Regions from separate parts of the Thioalkalivibrio sp. ALE25 genome, predicted to be linked through region 1. Evidence: predicted binding sites of a transcription regulator. Region 1 holds the regulator's gene; the other holds the start of a gene.

Evidence for each region. Region 1 encodes FNR, which switches genes on or off when oxygen is low (the NO sensors DNR and NnrR bind a similar motif). Its sites were predicted from a motif close to TTGATNTANATCAA; they were not measured.
Region 2: the regulator FNR is predicted to act here: its motif matches at 3,959-3,972, upstream of hemN (oxygen-independent coproporphyrinogen III oxidase).

The regions. Positions count from the first base shown of each region.
Region 1 covers NZ_KB897931.1:128,484-137,773, reverse strand. Annotated here, with positions in the region: gene C996_RS0107720 (hypothetical protein) at 1-77, opposite strand, end outside; gene mtnB (methylthioribulose 1-phosphate dehydratase) at 74-694, opposite strand; gene metG (methionine--tRNA ligase) at 798-2,846, opposite strand; gene apbC (iron-sulfur cluster carrier protein ApbC) at 3,306-4,397, shown strand; gene dcd (dCTP deaminase) at 4,429-4,995, shown strand; gene C996_RS0107695 (carbamate kinase) at 5,024-5,929, shown strand; gene C996_RS0107690 (hypothetical protein) at 6,054-6,275, shown strand; gene C996_RS0107685 (DUF2058 domain-containing protein) at 6,316-6,885, opposite strand; gene C996_RS0107680 (DUF2390 domain-containing protein) at 6,983-7,474, opposite strand; gene fnr (fumarate/nitrate reduction transcriptional regulator Fnr) at 7,467-8,201, opposite strand; gene C996_RS0107670 (cyclopropane-fatty-acyl-phospholipid synthase family protein) at 8,481-9,290, shown strand, end outside.
Region 2 covers NZ_KB897932.1:63,848-73,137, reverse strand. Annotated here, with positions in the region: gene C996_RS0108405 (YgiQ family radical SAM protein) at 1-861, shown strand, start outside; gene C996_RS0108400 (SDR family NAD(P)-dependent oxidoreductase) at 874-1,662, opposite strand; gene hpnE (hydroxysqualene dehydroxylase HpnE) at 1,659-3,005, opposite strand; gene hpnD (presqualene diphosphate synthase HpnD) at 3,010-3,870, opposite strand; gene hemN (oxygen-independent coproporphyrinogen III oxidase) at 4,050-5,438, shown strand; gene hpnC (squalene synthase HpnC) at 5,435-6,304, opposite strand; gene C996_RS0108375 (HAD family hydrolase) at 6,338-7,027, opposite strand; gene ubiG (bifunctional 2-polyprenyl-6-hydroxyphenol methylase/3-demethylubiquinol 3-O-methyltransferase UbiG) at 7,024-7,779, opposite strand; gene C996_RS0108365 (TRZ/ATZ family hydrolase) at 7,794-9,128, opposite strand.

The DNA of each region.
Region 1 (9,290 bases):
ACGCCGGACGGGGCGAGGACTCCCTCGAAGGCCAGGATGACGGCCTGGGGGGCGGGGTGAGCGGAGGTTGAGGTCATAGGGGTAGCTGGCGGGCCAGCGTTTCGCATTCGAACATGAACTCGAAGGCCTCGGTGCGCTGCATGGCCCGTTCCACCGTCTCGCCCCAGGTGTAGAGCCCGTGGCCGCCGATCAGGTAACCGGCAAGTGCCGGGTCGCGGTCCATGGCGGCGTCGACCCGGGCGGCCAGCTGCTGCATGTCCGGCTCGTTGGCGAACACCGGGATGCGGATGCCGCGCGCGGGGTGTTCGCAGCCGGGGAGTTCGCGCAGGGCCTCGTAGTCGCGCAGCAGCAGTGAGCCCGTGACCTGCCGCGACAGCACGGTACCCTGCACGCTGTGCGTATGCAGGACGGCGCCGAGCTGCGCGTCGCGGCGGTACATGATGATGTGCAGGAAGGTCTCGGGGCCGGGTTCGCCGCTGCCGGTGACCCGATGCCCTTCGAGATCCACCACCATGAAGTCGTGGGCGTCCAGCAGGTCCTTGCTGCGCCCCGGGGCGGTAATCACGATATGCCGGTCGTCCAGACGCGCGGAGAAGTGCCCGGTGCGCGCGGGGAGCCAGCCGCGGTCCGCGAGTTCGCGTCCGGCTTCGGCCAGCAGGCGAACCTGCGCTTTGAATTCGGGGCTTTGTTCCATGCGTCCGGGTGTCGACAAAAAAGAGCGGCAGCTTACGCGAGGCTCGGGTGCAAATCCATGGGCCGCGCGCGTTCCATGCCGTTCTCGTCGGTTGCGGTGGGCATCACTTGACGCGCATGCCGGGGCGGGCCCCGTCATCCGGGTTCAGGATGTAGAGCTCCGACCCACCCGGGCCGGCGGCCAGCACCATGCCCTCGGAGACGCCGAAGCGCATCTTGCGCGGGGCCAGGTTGGCGACCATCACGGTATACCGGCCGATCAGGTCCTCCGGGGCGTAGGCGGACTTGATGCCGGCGAATACCTGGCGCGTCTCGGAACCGATATCCAGGGTGAGTTTCAGGAGTTTGTCGGCGCCGTCCACGTGCTCGGCATTGGCGATGCGGGCGATACGCAGATCGACCCGGGCAAAGGTATCGAAGTCGATGGTCTCGGCAATCGGGTCCACGTTCGCCTCCGTGGCCTGTTCAGGGGCCGCGTTGTCGGGGCTGGCGGTCTCGCGGGCGGCCAGAGTGGCCTTCGAGGCCTCCAGCAGCTTTTCGATGGTCTCCGGCTCGATGCGCGTCATCAGCGGCTTGAACTTCTGGATGGAACGTCCGATCAGGGGTTCGCGGTTCGCCCAGCGGGTGTCGTCCAGGTTCAGGAACGCGGCGGCGTCGGCCGCCAGCTTCGGCAGCACCGGGGTGAGATAGACAATCAGGATGCGGAACAGGTCCAGCCCCTGGGTGTTGATGGCCTGCACCTCGGCCTCGCGACCTTCCTGCTTGGCCAGCACCCAGGGCTGGGCCTCGTCGATGTACTGGTTGGCCTGATCCGCCAGCGCCATGATGCGGCGCATCGCCTGGGCGAACTCGCGCCGCTCGAATGCCGCCGCGATCGCCTCGCCCTCGGCGACGAAGGCGTCGTGCAGGTCCGGGCGCGGGAGTTCCGCGGCCAGCTGGCCGTCGAAGCGCTTGTGGATGAAGCCGGCGCAGCGGCTGGCGATGTTGACCACCTTGCCGACCAGGTCCGAGTTCACGCGCTGCACGAAGTCGTCCAGATTCAGATCCAGGTCGTCGACCCCGTCCCCCAGTTTGGCGGCCAGGTAGTAGCGCAGCGATTCGGGGTTCAGGTGGTCCAGGTAGTCGCGGGCGCGGATGAAGGTCCCGCGCGACTTGGACATCTTCTGGCCGTTGACCGTCAGAAAGCCGTGGCAGAAGACCGCCGACGGGGTGCGAAAGCCCGCGCCATGCAGCATGGCCGGCCAGAACAGGGTGTGGAAGTAGGCGATGTCCTTGCCGATGAAGTGGTACAGCTCGGCGTCGGAGTCCGCGCCCCACCAGGCGTTGAAGTCCAGGCCCTGCTGCTCGGCGAAGGCGCGAAAGCTCGCCATGTAGCCGATCGGGGCGTCCAGCCACACGTAGAAGTACTTGCCCGGGGCGTCGGGGATCTCGAAGCCGAAGTAGGGCTTGTCACGGGAGATGTCCCAGTCGCTCAGGCCGGTCTCGAACCATTCGTCCAGCTTGTTGCGGATCGCGTCCTGCAGACGGCCGGAGCGGGTCCAGTCGCGCAGGAAGGCCTCGAAGTCGCCCAGCTTGAAGAAGTGGTGCTCCGAGGCGCGCGACTCCGGGCGCGCGCCGCTGATGGCCGATACCGCGTCTTTCAGGTCCATCGGGCTGTAGGTCGCGCCGCAGGCCTCGCAGGAGTCGCCGTACTGCTCCTGCGCGCCGCATTTGGGGCAGGTGCCCTTGATGAAGCGATCCGGCAGGAACATCCCGGCCTCGGGGTCATAGGCCTGGTCGATGGTGCGGATCTCGATGTGCCCGGCGTCGCGCAGGGCCTTGTAGATCTGGCCGGCCAGCTCGCGGTTCTCGTCGGAGTGCGTCGAGTGGTAGTGATCAAAGCCGATCAGGAATTCGCTGAAGTCGGCCTCGTGTTCCTGGCGCACCCGCGCGATCAGTTCCTCGGGTTCGATGCCCTCGGCACGGGCCTTGAGCATGATCGGCGTGCCGTGGGCGTCGTCCGCGCAGACATAGATCACCTCGTGGCCCCGCGCACGCTGGAACCGCACCCAGATGTCGGTCTGGATGTATTCCACCAGGTGCCCGAGATGGATCGGGCCGTTCGCGTAGGGCAGGGCGCTGGTGACGAGGATCTTGCGCGGGGTATCGGTCATTGCTTGGCTCGTGATGGGCGGCGCCGGGCCGCGGGTGCAGGGGCGCTATTGTCCGGTGTGTCCAGCGGCTTGTCGAGGCGCAGCGCGGGCTGGGCCCGCTTGTCCACAGAACCTGTGGATAAGTCTGTGGGAAACCCGGTGGAATCGGTCGCTACCCCTTGCCACACAAGGGTGCATGACAAATTGGTTAAAAATCGACCAACCCAAAAGAAATCTAATAAAACAGCAAGTTGGAAAACTATTGTGCAGCGGTTTGGACGTTTGTGCGGCTATCTAGGCCTGTCTTCCCCGTATGCGCCATGTTTGTGCATAAAACCGATGCGAAAGGCTTGACACCCGGCCGGATGAGCATGTTTGGGCCCCGGGAAAGGACTGGCACTGCGTGTTGCCATTGGCGTGCCGTACCGGTGCCAGTAGAATCGCGCGGTCACCCTTCAATTGCTGGATGGAACGAACACCATGGCCGAACTCTCGCGCGAGCAGATCGAAAACGCCCTGAAGACTGTTCAGGACAAGTACCTGGAGCAGGATTTGGTGGCCGCCGGCGCGGTCAAGGACATTCAGGTGGAGGGCGCGCGCGCCTCCATTGCCATCGAGATGGGCTACTCCTCGAACGGCTATCACGACGAGCTCCGCGCAGCCATCCAGGGGGCGCTGGCCGGTGTCGCCGGGCTGGAATCCTCGGAAGTGACCATCAACACCAAGGTCACGACGCACGCGGTGCAAAAGAGCCTCAAGCCGATGGCGGGGATCAAGAACATCATCGCCGTGGCCTCCGGCAAGGGCGGGGTGGGCAAGTCCACTACCGCGGTGAATCTGGCGCTGGGCCTGGCGGCCGAGGGCGCGCAGGTCGGCATCCTGGATGCGGACATCTACGGCCCCAGCCAGCCGCGCATGCTGGGCATCAAGGGCAACCCGGAGTCCAAGGATGGCAAGAGCATGGAGCCGCTGGAGCGCCACGGCGTACAGGCGATGTCCATCGGCTTCCTGATCGAGGAGGACACGCCGATGATCTGGCGTGGCCCGATGGTGACCCAGGCGCTGGAGCAGCTCCTGAACGAGACTAACTGGAAGGATCTGGACTACCTGATCATCGACCTGCCGCCGGGCACCGGCGACATCCAGCTGACGCTGTCGCAGAAGATTCCGGTGTCCGGCGCGGTGATCGTGACCACGCCGCAGGACATCGCGCTGCTGGACGCCCGCAAGGGCCTGCGCATGTTCGAGAAGGTCGAGGTGCCAGTGCTGGGCATCATCGAGAATATGAGCATCCACATCTGCTCGAAGTGCGGCAACGAAGAGTACATCTTCGGCCAGGGCGGGGCGGAGAACATGGCCGAGGAGTACGGGGTGGATATGCTGGGCGCCCTGCCGCTGGACATCCGCATCCGCGAACAGGCCGATGGCGGCGAGCCCACCGTGATCGCCGACCCGGATGGCCGCATTACCGAGATCTATCGCGAAATCGCGCGGCGCACCGGCGCCAAGCTGGCGGAGCAGTCCAAGGACTACAGCAGCAAGTTCCCCAATATCGTGATTCAGAACAACTGATCCGGCGAACCGCCGACCAGGGACAGGGCCAATGAGCATCAAGTCGGACCGCTGGATCCGGGAGATGGCCGAGACGCAGGGCATGATCGAGCCCTTCGAGCCCGGCCAGATCCGCTACCGCGACGAGGAGCGGATCGTGTCCTACGGCACCTCCAGCTACGGCTACGACGTGCGCTGTTCGGATCATTTCAAGATCTTCACGAACATCAATTCCAGCATCGTCGATCCCAAGGGCTTCGACGAGGGCAGCTTCGTGGATGTGCAGTCGGATGTCTGCATCATCCCGCCCAACTCCTTTGCCCTGGCGCACACGGTGGAGTACTTCCGTATCCCGCGCGATGTACTGACCATCTGCCTGGGCAAGTCCACCTATGCCCGCTGCGGCATCATCGTGAACGTGACCCCGCTGGAGCCCGAGTGGGAGGGCCACGTGACGCTGGAGTTCTCCAACACCACGCCGTTGCCGGCCAAGATCTACGCCAACGAGGGTGTGGCGCAGATGCTGTTCCTGCAGTCCGACGAGGTCTGCGAGACGTCCTACAAGGACCGGGGCGGCAAGTACCAGGGGCAGCGCGGCGTCACCCTGCCGCGGACCTGACACCCACCAAATCCCCCGGAGGACCGCCATGCGCATCGTGATCGCGCTGGGCGGCAACGCCCTGTTGCAACGCGGCGAGACGCCCTCGGCCGAGGCCCAGCAGCGCAACGCGCAACAGGCCGCCGAGGCGATCGCCGCCGTGGCGCGCGAGCACGAGGTGGTCGTCACCCACGGGAACGGGCCGCAGGTTGGCCTGCTGGCCAATCAGGCGGAGTGCGATCGCATCGCCTGGCCGCTGGACGTTGTCGGCGCCGAGAGCCACGGCATGATCGGCTACATCCTGGCGCGCGAGCTGCACAACGCACTGGGGCATGACCGGGTGGCGAGCCTGCTGACGCAGACCGAGGTCGACCCCAACGATCCGGCCTTTGGCCATCCGGAGAAATTCATCGGCCCCACCTGGGATGAAGCCCGTGCTCGTGCGCTGGCCGACGAGCGCGGTTGGGATATCGCGCCCGACGGCGAGGGTTGGCGGCGCGTGGTAGCCTCGCCCGAGCCGCAGCGCCTGCTGGGCATGGAGGCGGTACGCTCCCTGGTGGATAGTGGCGCTGTCGCGATCTGCGCCGGTGGCGGGGGTGTGCCAGTCGTGCGCGACGCGGCCGGGCGCCTGCAGGGCATCGAGGCTGTGGTCGACAAGGACCTGACGGCCGCCCGTCTGGCCGCGCATGTCGAGGCCGACTGGCTGCTGATGCTGACCGATGTCGACGGCGTCTATATGGACTGGGGCACGCCGGACGCTCGGCGCTTGAAGGCCCTGCTGGTCACGGCCGTGGAGCCGGCGGCCTACCCCGCGGGTTCCATGGGCCCGAAGATGGAGGCGGCGCGGCGCGCGGCGCAAGGCGGCATCCGGGTCGGGATCGGTGCGCTGGGGCATGCCGCTGATATCCTGGACGGCCAGGCCGGGACCCGCATCCTGCCGGTCGGGGCCGTCTGACAGCGAATCCGCAGCCAGGCGGGTCTCAAGGGCGTGTGCCAAGCCCGTGATCTTCACGCCGGCGCTTGCGCGACGGGCCGTGGGCTTGCACGCTTTGACCTGAAAACACCCGAGAGCGATAGCGATGCGAGAGATTCAGCGAGCGACCCCCCTGGTGATCGGACTGACCGCCGTGGGCCTGCTGGCCCTGGGCTGTGGCAACGGCGCGCCGGAGGAGGAGTCGGTGGGTGCACCCCAGAGTCTGGGGGAGGGGGGACTAACCCCTCAGGATATGTCCAGTGACGAGGCCCGGCGTCCGCAGCAGTCCGGCATGCCGGCCGCGGACGTGAAGCGCACCACGGACTGACGGACCCGCGGGGCCGCCGGTCCGTGCGTGCCCCTTGCCCTCACCACATCAGGTCATCGGGGACGACGTAATCCTTGTAGGGGTCGTCCGGGTCGGGCTCGGACGACGCATCATCCTCGGCCGGAATCACCAGCGGCCATTCCGGATCGCGCTCGCGGATGCGGTCCGCTGTCTCCCGCGGGATGACCCGGAAACCCTTTTCCGGCCGGATATCCAGCCCCGCAATCGCGGCGCGCCCGTCGGCCAGGCGCTTTTGCAGATCCGCTGTCACCGGTAGGTGGCGGATCTGCCCCCCCTGCTGAAAATGATAGTCCAGCGCGGCATCGCCCGTGGGGATCGGCGCCAGATGGGTACTGACCAGCTCGCGGATCTGTGCGTGGCGGGCGCGGCGTTCGGCACGCTCCTGCTGTTCGCGGTTCTTCTGCCGCGAGCGTTCGGCCTGCTCGGCCTTGCGCGCCTCGGCCACGCCGGGCTCGGGGCCGGTCTTGCGGTCCTTCTTCTTTTTCGCGTTGCCCTTTTGCGCCTGATGCTTTTGCGCCTTGGCCTTGCGAACCTGTTTTTCGTCCACCAGCCCCGTCTTCAGGAGCTGGGTGCGCAGATCGTCGGACATGAATCCTGCCGTGTAGGGTCTGTATGCCGGGGAGGATAGCCGGAACCGCCAGCGCATGCAGCCGGCATGCCGCTACGTACGTCCCTGCGTGGACACGCTATTGAGAACACCGATCCGGAGTGTGTGGCGCGTCGCGGATCTCGGCCTCCGGCAATGCGGGGAACAGCGTGTGCAGTCGGCGCCGGTGGTTCACGGCGTGGGACCGGCTATCCGGCGTCGAGAGCTGGCGGGCCTGCGCGAGCAGTTGCAGGCCCGCCAGGCGCTCGCTCTGGAGTTCGAGCGCGAGTACCGCGCGGTAGAGCGTGTCGCGCTCGGGGGTGTGCAACTGGCGGCGCAGGGCGCGGATGCGTCCGGTGGCTGAGGTCTGCCAGCGGCGGGCGGTTTGCGCGAGCCGTTGCCACTGAGAGGTCGTCAGCGGTCGGGGGTACCACAGGGCAAACAGCGCCAGCATCACATCCACCCCGAAGTCCTCCTGCCAGCGCATCAGACGCGCGCGTGCATCGGGGTCGGCCCAGAGGGTTCCGGCGAAGCTCCAGAAGGCCTCGAAGTCCGTCGACGGCTCCTCCGGGGTGCCTCCGGATTCAGGCACTGCTCGCGGCGGAGGAGGTGAACGTCACCCCGGCGGTGTTCCGCAGACTCTCGGGCTCCAGGATCTCGAGGTCGCGGGTGTGCAGGCTGATTACGCCCTGGTTGCGCAGCTGGGTGAACAGTCGGCTGATGGTCTCCTGGGTCAGGCCCAGGTGGTTGGCGATGTCGGCGCGCGACATCGGCAGGTAGAACCGCTCGGGGGACAGGCCGCGAGTGCGCTGGCGTTCCGACAGCCCCACGAGGAATGTCGCCAGGCGTTGCTCGGCCGTGCGCTGGGCAAGCAGCGCATGCAGGCTTTCGTCCTGCGCGAGCTCCTGGCTCATCACGCTCATCATGTGCTGGCGGAACGTGGGCAGGCGCCCGGCGAGGTCGTCGACATGCCCGTAGGGCACGGCACAGACGCTGGTGGATTCCAGGGCCACGGCACTCACCGGGTGCTTGCCCGAATGGATCGCGTCCAGTCCCAGGAGGTCGCCGGCCAGGGCAAAGCCCGTGATCTGTTCAGTGCCGTCATCGGAGATCAGCACCGTCTTCAGCGCCCCCGTGCGGACCGCATACAGCGCGTCGAACTTGGCCCCCATGGTGAACAGGGCCGCGCCCTTGGCGATCGGCCGGCGCTGCTGGACGATCTCGTCGAGCTGCCAGAGCTCGTCCTGCGGCAGGCCGACCGGCAGGCAGAGCTGGCGCAGGGTGCAGTGCTGACAGGCTTGGGTGGGTCGTAGCGTCATGAGTGCAGGGTAGCCGTTTTTTCGGAATTGGGGAAAGGGATTTTCGGGGTCTGCCATCACGCTCGGGAATGCGCTACTGTCCCTGTGGAATGCAGGTGATTCGGGTCGGGGTTATTACGGGTCTCGAAGCGGCGCCGGCCGCCCACTTCACCGCGCGCGGCATCAGGCATGGACAACGCGAGATAACAATATTTAGACTCAGTTTACATTGGGTGGCGCGGCAACGGCCTGGAACCCACGCGTTGCGCACGGGCCGCCGAGACAAGGACAGGGGTCAAGATGATCGAGCGGTTACTCGAGCAATACATGCGCTACGGGACCTTTGTGCTGCGGCACCCGGATGGCCGCGAGCAGCGTTTCGGTAGCGGTACGCCGGAGATCACGATGCAGCTGCATGACCGGGCGGCGCTGCGCAAGATCGGTCGCGATCCGGGGTTCCAGCTGGGCGAGACCTACATGAACGGCATGTGGTCGCCTGGCCCCGAGGGCCTGCAGGTGTTCCTGGATGTGGCTATGCGCAACTTCGCGCCGATGTTCCAGCAGCGTGTCAATCCGGCGGTGCGTATGCTCAGGGCGCTGATCGAGCAGGGCAACAAGGTGGCGCGCTGCTATCAGAACATCGCCCATCATTATGATGTCGACGAGTGGCTTTATCGCCAGTTCCTGGACGAGGGCATGTTCTACAGTTGTGCCTACTTCGAGCGGCCCGATATGACGCTGGAGGAAGCGCAGCAGGCCAAGTGCGCGATGCTGCGCAGGAAGCTGCGCCTGGAACCCGGCATGCGGGTCCTTGATATCGGTTGCGGCTGGGGCGGCCTGGCCTTCCATCTGGCCGAGCACGCGGACGTGCAGGTCGACGGCGTGACACTGTCCCGGGAGCAGCTGCGGGTGGCCCGGGAGGAGGCCGGGCGACGCGGGCTGGAGGACCGGGTGCGGTTTCTCTACCAGGACTACCGCGAGCACGAGGACCAGTACGACCGGATTGTCAGCGTCGGCATGTTCGAGCATGTCGGCACACCCAACTACGGTACGTTCTTCCAGCGGGTACACGACCTCCTGACGCCCGACGGCATCGCCGTGCTGCATACC
Region 2 (9,290 bases), on a different contig from region 1:
GGGATCAAGAAGATCCTGATCGCCTCGGGGCTGCGCTATGACCTGGCGATCGAGTCCCCGGAGTACGTGAAGGAGCTGGTCACCCACCATGTGGGTGGTTACCTGAAGATTGCACCGGAACATACGGAAAAGGGGCCTTTATCCCGGATGATGAAGCCGGGCATGGGCACCTATGACCGGTTCAAGGCCATGTTCGAGAAATACTCGAAGGCCGCCGGGAAAGAGCAGTACCTGATCCCGTATTTCATTGCCGCGCACCCGGGGACCACCGACCAGGACATGCTGCAACTGGCGCTCTGGCTCAAGCGCAATGATTTTCGCGCCGACCAGGTGCAGGCGTTCCTGCCCAGCCCGATGGCACTCGCCACGGCCATGTGGCACTCGGGCCGGGATCCGTTGCGTGGCATCCGCCGCAAGGCGAGCGAACGGGTTCCGGTCGCCCGGGGCTTCCGCGCCCGCCGCCTGCACAAGGCCTTTCTGCGCTACCACGACCCGAACAATTGGCCGCTGCTGCGCGATGCCCTGCAGCGCATGGGGCGGGCCGATCTGATCGGGAACGGGAAGCACCATCTGGTGCCGACCTGGCAGCCGGCCGGAACGGGGCAGGGCGCGGCGCGCCCATCGACGGGCGGGCGGATGACCCGCGGCGGGAAGGCCCTGAAAAAGCGTGGCCAGACCTTCCAGACCCAGCACAACGGGGTGGAGGCCGCGGCCCGTCCGGGGGCGAAACCAAAGGCCGGGGCCGCGTCGGCGGGCAAGGCGGGCGGCCGTTCGCCGGCGCCCCACGGTGGCAAGCCGCGGGCTGGTGCCGGGAAGCTCCGCAAGAAGGGGCGCCCGGCCGGCAAGCGGCCGCGCGCCTGACGGCGCAGTGGCTCAGGCCGACGCGTCGGGCGGCGGTACCTGGCCTTCCAGGCTAAGGTTCAGGCCGGTAGTGGTGCGGTCGCCGGGGTCCAGAAAGTACAGGTAGGGGCCCACCACCGCCTCGGGCTCGGGCAGCAGTTCCGCGTTCTCACCCGGATAGTGGCCGGCCCGGAAACGGGTGCGCACGGGGCCGGTGTCCACGCCATTGACGTGGATGAAGCGCGGCTCGTTGCGATGTTCGTGGGACAGGATGTCGATCAGGGCGTCCTGCGCTGCCTTGGCCATCCCGAAGGCCCCCCAGAAGGCCTTGCGCGCGTTCTGGGTGGAGACCACCAGGCTTCCGGTCGGGCTGGCCTCCAGCAGGGGCAGCACAGCCTGGGTCAGGAAGAACGGGCCGTGCAGGTTGCTGTTGATGACCTTGAACCACAGCTCCGGGTCGTAGTTCTTCATCGGCATCAGGGCCCCGGCCCAGCCGGCGTTCAGCACCAGGCCGTCGAGGCGACCCAGCGAGTCACGGATGTTCTCCGCCAGGTCGCCGTAATCCTTGACCGTAGCCCCCTCGAGATTCAGAGGGTAGATCGCGGGCTGGGGCTGGCCGGCCTGTTCGATCCGGTCGTAGACCGCCTCCAGGCCCTTCAGGTCCTTGTCCAGCAGGACCACCGTGGCGCCGGCGGCGGCGCAGGCCTCGGCGACTGCCCGGCCGATGCCGTCGGCGGCGCCGGTGACGAGGATCACGCGCTGGTCAAAGGCGCCCGGTTCGGGACGGTAGGCGAGGAGGCGAGGGATATCGAGGTCGGTCAAGGATGGTCCTCCAGGAACAGGTGCGCCGATTCTAGTCCAGATTGTATGGCCGCTTCGAGCGTCGACGGCAGTGCGTGGGTCAGGTAATCCCCTGACAGGTAGCAGTCGGGCCAGGGCGTGCGGGGCGGTGGACGGTGCCGATCCAGATCGACCCGGGCGTCCACCGTCGCGCGGCGTTCGCAGACGCAGTGACCGGCTGCGGGCTCCCCCAGCTCGGGAAAGGTCCGTGCCAGCGAGCGGGCGACGGTGCGCCATCGGGCATCCGCCGTCAACGGTTCGAGGTCGTCGGCGGCCGAGATCACGACAGCCAGCCAGTGCGGGGCGCCCGCGACGTGCCGGGGGATCAGCCACTGGCCATGCTGGCCGAGCAGCCCCTGGAGAGGGGGCCGGTCCGTCAGCGGCCGCGGGTAGCGCAGGTAGACGGTGCAGATGCTGCGTGCGCCCATGGCCTTGAGCCCCTGATGCGTGGCGCCCCATCGAGCGTCCGCTGGCAACAGGCTGGCGGTGGCGGTGGGCGTGGTGGCCAGGATCAGCGCGCGGGCGTTGCTGGTGTCGCCCTGGCGATCGTGCAGTCGATAAGGGGCATCCGGGCGTGTCGCGTCGCGCTGGATCATCGTGATGCGGCGGCCAAGGTCCACGCGCGCACCCCGGGCCCGAAGCTCGCGGATGGCGGCGTCGGGGAACACCTCGCCCAGGGGCCGCGCAGGGATCAGCAGGCGGGCGGCCTCCGGCCCGTGATTCAGGGCCCGTCGCAGCACGTTCTGGAAGATCCGCGCGGAGGCCAGGCGGGTCGGAGTGTTCATCACCGCCAGGCACAGGGGGTCCCACAGCCGCTCGATCAGGGCTTCCGGCTGGTGGCGGCGCCGCAGCCAGTCGAGTACCGGCAGGTCGTGTCGCAGGGGACGGTGCAGCAGGGCCGCCGCGCCGATCAGGGCGCGCAGCCGGATGCCGGTGGCGTGGCCGGGAAGGGAACGATAGAGGGCCGAGGCCAGGGCCGGCAGCCGGGGCGAGCGGGGTTCGAGCGCGAAGGCCGGGGATGCTGGCCGGCGGTCGGGGTCGAACATCCGCAGCCCGAACGGGACGGCGTGAAAGGCCGAGTCGGGGTCGATACCGACCGCGCGGATCTGTTCCAGGGTCTGCTGGCAGGCCCCCACGAGGATGTGCTGGCCGTTGTCCAGTGGGGTGTGGTCCAGCTCCAGGCTGCGGGCGCGCCCGCCGGGGATCCTGCCGGCCTCGATCAGGTGTACGGGGTGTCCGGCGCGCGCCAGGGCGAGGGCTGCGGTCAGGCCGGCCCAGCCCGCGCCGACCACGGCGACAGGGTGCGCGGGAGGGCTGGAGGCCATGGCGTCAGGCCGCGCGGCGGCGATGCTCGCGCTTCAGGCGTCGGGCGGTGCGCCAGGCGATCCACAGCTTGCGGATCGGGGTCAGGCGTACGCGGTGTTCCAGAACACGGAAGCCGTCGTCCTCGATCTCGTCCAGCAGAGTGCGGTAGATCGCCGCCATGATCAGGCCCGGGCGCTGGGGATAGCGGTCGGCAGCGGGGAGGTGTTCCTCGGCACTGTCGTAGTAGCGCCGCGCCCGTTCGGCCTGTTCCGCGAACAGGGCGCGATGACGGTCATCGGTGATGTTGACTTGGAACTCCTCGGGTTTGACCTCGTGCTTGCGCAGCTCGTCGAGCGGGATATAGACGCGGCCGCGCATGGCGTCCTCGTGGACGTCGCGCAGGATGTTGGTGAGCTGCAGGGCCATGCCGAGGTCGTGGGCGTACTTCAGCGTGCGCCGGTCGCTGTAGCCGAAGATGTGGGCGGAGAGGATGCCGACCACGCTGGCGGCGCGATAGCAGTACAGCGACAGGGTGGTGAAATCCGGGTAGCTGTCGTAGTCGAGATCCATCTGCATGCCGTCGATGATCTCGTCGAAATATTCGCGGCCCAGGTCGAAGGCGGCGATGTGGGGCTGCAGTGCCTGGGAGATGGGGTGACGGGGTTCGCCCGCGAACAGGCGTTCGATCTCCTGGCGCCACCAGTCCAGCTTGGTCCGGGCGACGCTCTCCTCGCGGACCTCGTCGACGATGTCGTCCACTTCCCGGCAGAAGGCGTACAGCGCCGTGATGGCGCGGCGCCGGTCGGGCTCCAGAAAACGAAAGGCGTAGTAGAAGCTGGAGCCGCTCTGTGCGGCCTTCTCCTCGCAATACTCGTCGGGGGACATGCGCTCTCGCGTGGCGGGTGTCGAACAGGGACGGGAAGGCTAGCACAGGCAGTGCGCGAGGCGGGAGATTGCCCCCGAAGGCGGATTGTTGACCTGTATCAAGCCCGCTACCGGGCCGTGGTCGTAGCCTGTGATGATCCGATGCCTAAAATGGGCGGTACACGCTCGAGGGGGACCCGATGGAGCAGCGCCTGGTATTTGATCCGGAGATCCTGCGTCGCTATGACGTGAGCGGACCTCGCTACACGTCGTATCCCACGGCACCCCAGTTCCACGAGGGTTTCAACGACCGCGCGTATGCCGAGGCGGCGCAGGCCACGAACGGGGCGGACCCGGCGCGTCCGCTGTCGCTTTACGTGCATGTCCCGTTCTGCGACACGGTCTGTTTCTATTGCGCCTGCAACAAGGTCATTACCGGCAACTACCAGCGGGCGCAGCGCTATCTCGCGTATCTGGAACGCGAGGCCGCGCTGCAGGGCGAGCTGTTTGACGCGGAGCGCACGGTGGGGCAGTTGCACTTCGGCGGGGGAACGCCGACCTATCTCGGGGACGAGGACCTGCGATCGGTGATGGCGTTGCTCGGGCGCCACTTCCGCCTCGACGACAGTGCCGCGCGCGAATTCTCCATCGAGATCGACCCGCGCGCGGTGCGACCCGGGACGATACCGCTGCTGGGCGAACTGGGGTTCAACCGCATCAGCCTCGGGGTGCAGGACTTCGATCCGGATGTGCAGCGGGCGGTCAACCGCATCCAGCCCTTCGAGGTCACCGCGCGCGCCGTCGAGCAGGCCCGGGCCCATGGGTTCGAGTCCACCAACTTCGACCTGATCTACGGGCTTCCGCTGCAGACGGTGGAGACCTACACCCGCACCCTGGAACGTGCCCTCGAACTGCGCCCCGAACGCCTGGCGATCTACAACTACGCCCACCTGCCGCAGATGTTCAAGACGCAGCGCCAGATCCGCGAGGCGGACCTGCCTGATGCGGCCGAGAAGCTCGCGATCCTGGAGACGACCATCGAGCGGCTGACCGCGGCGGGCTACGTCTACATCGGGATGGATCACTTTGCCTTGCCGGACGACGAGCTGGCCGAGGCACAGAGAGCCGGGACGCTGCAGCGCAACTTCCAGGGCTATTCCACCCGTGCGGAGTACGACCTCGTGGCGCTGGGTCCCACGGCCATCGGGAAGGTCGGCGCGACCTACAGCCAGAACCTGCGCGAGCTGGATGCCTACTACGCCCGCATGGATGCGGGCCGCCTCCCGGTCTTTCGGGGGCTGGAGCTGAGTGCCGACGACCGCCTGCGGCGCGACGTGATCAGCGAGCTGATGTGCCACTCGCGGATCGACTTTGCCGCGATCGAGGCGCGCCACGGGATCGTGTTCGGCGAGGTCTTCGCGGATGCGCTGGGGCGCCTCGAGGGTATGCAGGACGACGGCTTGGTGCGGATCGAACAGGGCCGGCTGGATGTGCTGCCGCGCGGTCGCCTGCTCCTGCGCAATGTGGCCATGGCATTCGACGCCTATCTGGCGACCGAAGGCCAGCCGCGGTACAGCAAGGTGGTTTAGCGGGCTCGGGGGCGCCGACGCGGGCGCAGGCTGTGGCTCAGGATGATCCAGGCATCGCGGGTGCGCAGGCGCGGGCGGGCGAAGACGTCGTCCTGCTGGCGCAGGCGCCAGAGGATGCGGGCGCCGCCATTGATGATGGCGCGGATTTCCAGCCCCATGCGCCCGCGCAGCATCCCGCCCAGGGGCGCGCCGGCCCGTAGCAGGCGATCGGCGCGGGCGTACTGGAACTGCATCAGATTGCGTAGCTGGAACGTGGTCTTTTCGGCCGCGAGCATGGCCTCGGTGACGCCGTACTGGTCCATCTCCTCCTGCGGCAGGTAGATGCGGTTGTTCTCCTCCAGGTCCTGCTGCAGGTCCTGGTAGAAGTTGATCAGTTGCAGGGCCGAGCAGATGGCGTCGGAATGGCCCAGCATTTCCTCGGTCGGGTTCCCGTTCAGATGTAGGAGCAGCCGCCCGACCGGGTTGGCCGAACGCCGGCAGTAGTCCATCACCTCGCCAAAGGTCGCGTAGCGCGTCTGGTCGAGGTCCTGCAGGAAGGCATCGATCAGGTCGGAGAACGGTGCCGCCGGCAGGTGGAAACGGGCGCGGGCATCCGCCAGGGCGATCCATTCGGGATCGTGTTCCGCGGCCGGGTCCTCCAGGACCTGCACGCGTTCCTGCATGGCCAGCAGTGCCTGGCGGCGTTCTTCGACCGGGCGCGGGTCCTCGTCGGCCAGGTCGTCGGCGTCGCGGGCAAAGCAGTAGATCGCCGCCACCGGGTCGCGCAGGCGGCCGGGCAGCAACCAGGAGGCCACAGGGAAGTTCTCGTAGTGCGCCGTGGCACGCTGACGGCAGTGGCGATAGGCCTGGCGGATCCGGGGTTCCATCAACCATCAGCCCCCGCGGGGTGGCGGGCGTGATCAGCCGGCAAGGCTGCGCTCCGGGGCGGGGGCGCCGTTGTACCAGGCCCAGAAATCGTCGGGTTGCTCCAGGGCGCCGTCGGCGCCCCATTGATCCGGCTGCTGGTCCGCGTCGATGTAGCCCCAGTTGGCGATCAGGGTGGGCATGCCGGCGGCGCGTCCGGCCGCGATGTCGCGCTCGGCATCGCCCCAGTAGCAGTGGCGCTCCGGGGGCAGGCCGGTTTGCCGCGCCGCCAGCCACATGGGTTCGGGGTCAGGCTTGCGCTGGGGCAGGGTATCGCCGCTGACAACGGCCGCCATGCGTGCCCGCAGGCCGAGCGCCTCCAGCAGTGGATCGGTGAGCCAGCCCGGCTTGTTGGTGACCACGCCGACGGACCAGCCCCGGGCCTCGCAGCGGTCCAGGAGCTCGGCGAGCCCGGGGAACAGGGCGGTGGCCTGGCACAGGTCGCGGGCGTAGATCTCCAGGTAGCGCTTCTTCAGATGTTCCGTGAAGTCGACATCAGCGTCGGGGAAGGCGAGCGCGACGAGGGCCTGCGAGCCGTGGGAGACATGGTTGCGCACCGCCTGGAAAGGGAGCGGCGCGCGGTCGTATTCGGCCATCAGGGTGACCAGCGCCGCATGCATGTCCGGCGCGGTATCCAGCAGCGTCCCGTCGAGGTCGAACAGGAGCGAACCCAGATCACGCGTCATGCGGTGGTGTCGTCGCCCCGGCGGGCGGCCATGAGGTAGTTCACGTCGGTGCGCCCCACCAGGCGGTAGCGACCGCTGAGCGGCGAATAGGTCAGCCCGGTCATCGCGGTGACCTCGAACCCATGGCGGCGCAGCGCGGCGCCCAGTTCCGAGGGCCGGATGAAGCGGCCGTACTCGTGGGTGCCGGCGGGCAGCATGTTCAGCAGGTATTCGGCCCCGACGATCGCCTCGGCGAAGGCCCGCGGCGTGCGGTTGATCGTGGACAGGAACAGCCAGCCGCCGGGACGCACGAGCTTCACGAGCGCATCGATGACCGCTTCGGGGTCGGGCACGTGTTCCAGCATCTCCAGGCAGGTGACCACGTCGTAGTCGCCGGCGTGGTGTTCGGCATGGGCCTCGGCGGTGGTATGCAGGTAGTGGATCTCCAGCCCGGCCTCGTGGGCGTGCTCGCGGGCAACTTCCAGGTGTTCGGCACCGGCGTCCAGGGCGGTGACGTGCGCGCCGCGCACCGCCATCGCCTCGGACAGGATGCCGGCACCGCAGCCGACGTCCAGCACCTTCTTGCCGGTCAGGTCGGCCTGGGCGTCGATCCACTCCAGGCGCAGCGGATTGATCGCATGCAGCGTGGCGAAGGGGCCGTTGGGGTCCCACCATTCGCGGGCCCGGTGCGTGAACTTGTGGATCTCGGCGCTATCGACGTTTGCGTGCGCCCGGGAGTGGGATTGCGGTTCGGAATGGGACTGGGGGTTCATGGGGTCGGTCTCGCTCAGGCAGTGGGCTGCTGGGTTTCCAGCACCCGGATGCGCCAGTCATCGGCTTCGGCGCGGAGGTCCTGCACGTTCAGCGTAAGCAGTTCCCGGTCGCGCAGCAACGGGCGTCCGGCCACGTAGACGTCGCGTACGGCATCCCGCGTGGCGGCATACACGATTTGCGCGCTGGGGTCGTGCGCCGGCTGCAGCTCCAGGGCCTGCAGGTCCACCGCGACCACGTCCGCCTGCTTGCCGGGCTCCAGCGAGCCGATGCGGTCGGCCAGCCCCAGGGCGCGGGCGCTGCCGAGGGTCGCCATCTCCAGGGCCGAGGCGGCGGGCAGCGCCGCGGCGTCGCCGCTGACTGCCTTGGCCAGCAGGGCGGCGGTGCGCATCTCGCCGATCATGTCCAGATCGTTGTTGGAGGCGGTGCCATCGGTGCCCAGGCCGACGGTGATCCCGGCTTCCTGCAGACGCGCGACGGGGCAGAACCCGGATGCCAGCTTCAGGTTGGATTCCGGGCAGTGGGCGACGGACACCGGCCGGTCGCGCAGCTGGTCCAGGTCGGATTCGTCCACCTGGGTCATGTGCACGGCGATGAAGGGCTGGTCCAGCATGCCGAGTCGGGCGAGGCGCGCCAGGGGCCGTTCGCCGTGGTCACGGACGGCGTCGGCGACCTCGCTGGCCGTCTCGTGGACATGCATGTGAATCGGGGCGTCGAGTTCGCGCGCGCGATCGGCCACGCGCTCCAGGCTCGCATCGCCAACGGTATAGGGCGCGTGCGGGGCCACATTGAAGGCGATCCGTTCGTGTCGGCCCCAGGCGGTCACCACGTCGGCGCCGCGCTGGAAGTACTCGTCGGCCGTGCTCGCCCAGGGGGTGGGGAAATCGAACACGGTCAGGCCCAAGGAGGCGCGGATACCGGTCTCGTCGACCACTCGCGCCGCGTCCTCCACGAATAGGTACATGTCGCTGAAACAGGTGGTGCCGCCACGCAGCATCTCCGCGACCGAGAGGCGGGTGCCGGCGCGCACGAACTCGGGCGAGAGCAGCTTGCCTTCGGCCGGCCAGATGTAGCGCTTGAGCCAGTCCATCAAGGTGTGGTCGCTGCCGATGCCCCGCAGCAGGCTCATGCCCGAGTGGGTATGGGCATTGACCAGGCCGGGAATCAGGGCGTGCCCGGGATGGTCGCGGTACTCCGCATCGGGGTATCTGGCGCGTGCGGTCTCCGTGGGCTCGATCGCCTGGATGACGCCGTCGCGGATGATCAGGGCGTGATCCCGCAAGATGGTGTCGCGGGGGATGACCGGGAGAATCTGGGGGGCGCCGAGGATCAGCGTCTGGGTCTGGTTCATGGGACACGGTCTGCGCGGGATACAGGGTCGCGCATGGTACCCGAAAGGGGCGGCGTTGCGCCGCCCCGGGGCGTTAAGGAGACGCTGATTGAATCGCGCGTCCGCGCTCGAGTCGCTTTTGCGTGCGAACAAGGCGCGGTGACCGCCGTGCAGTCATTCTGC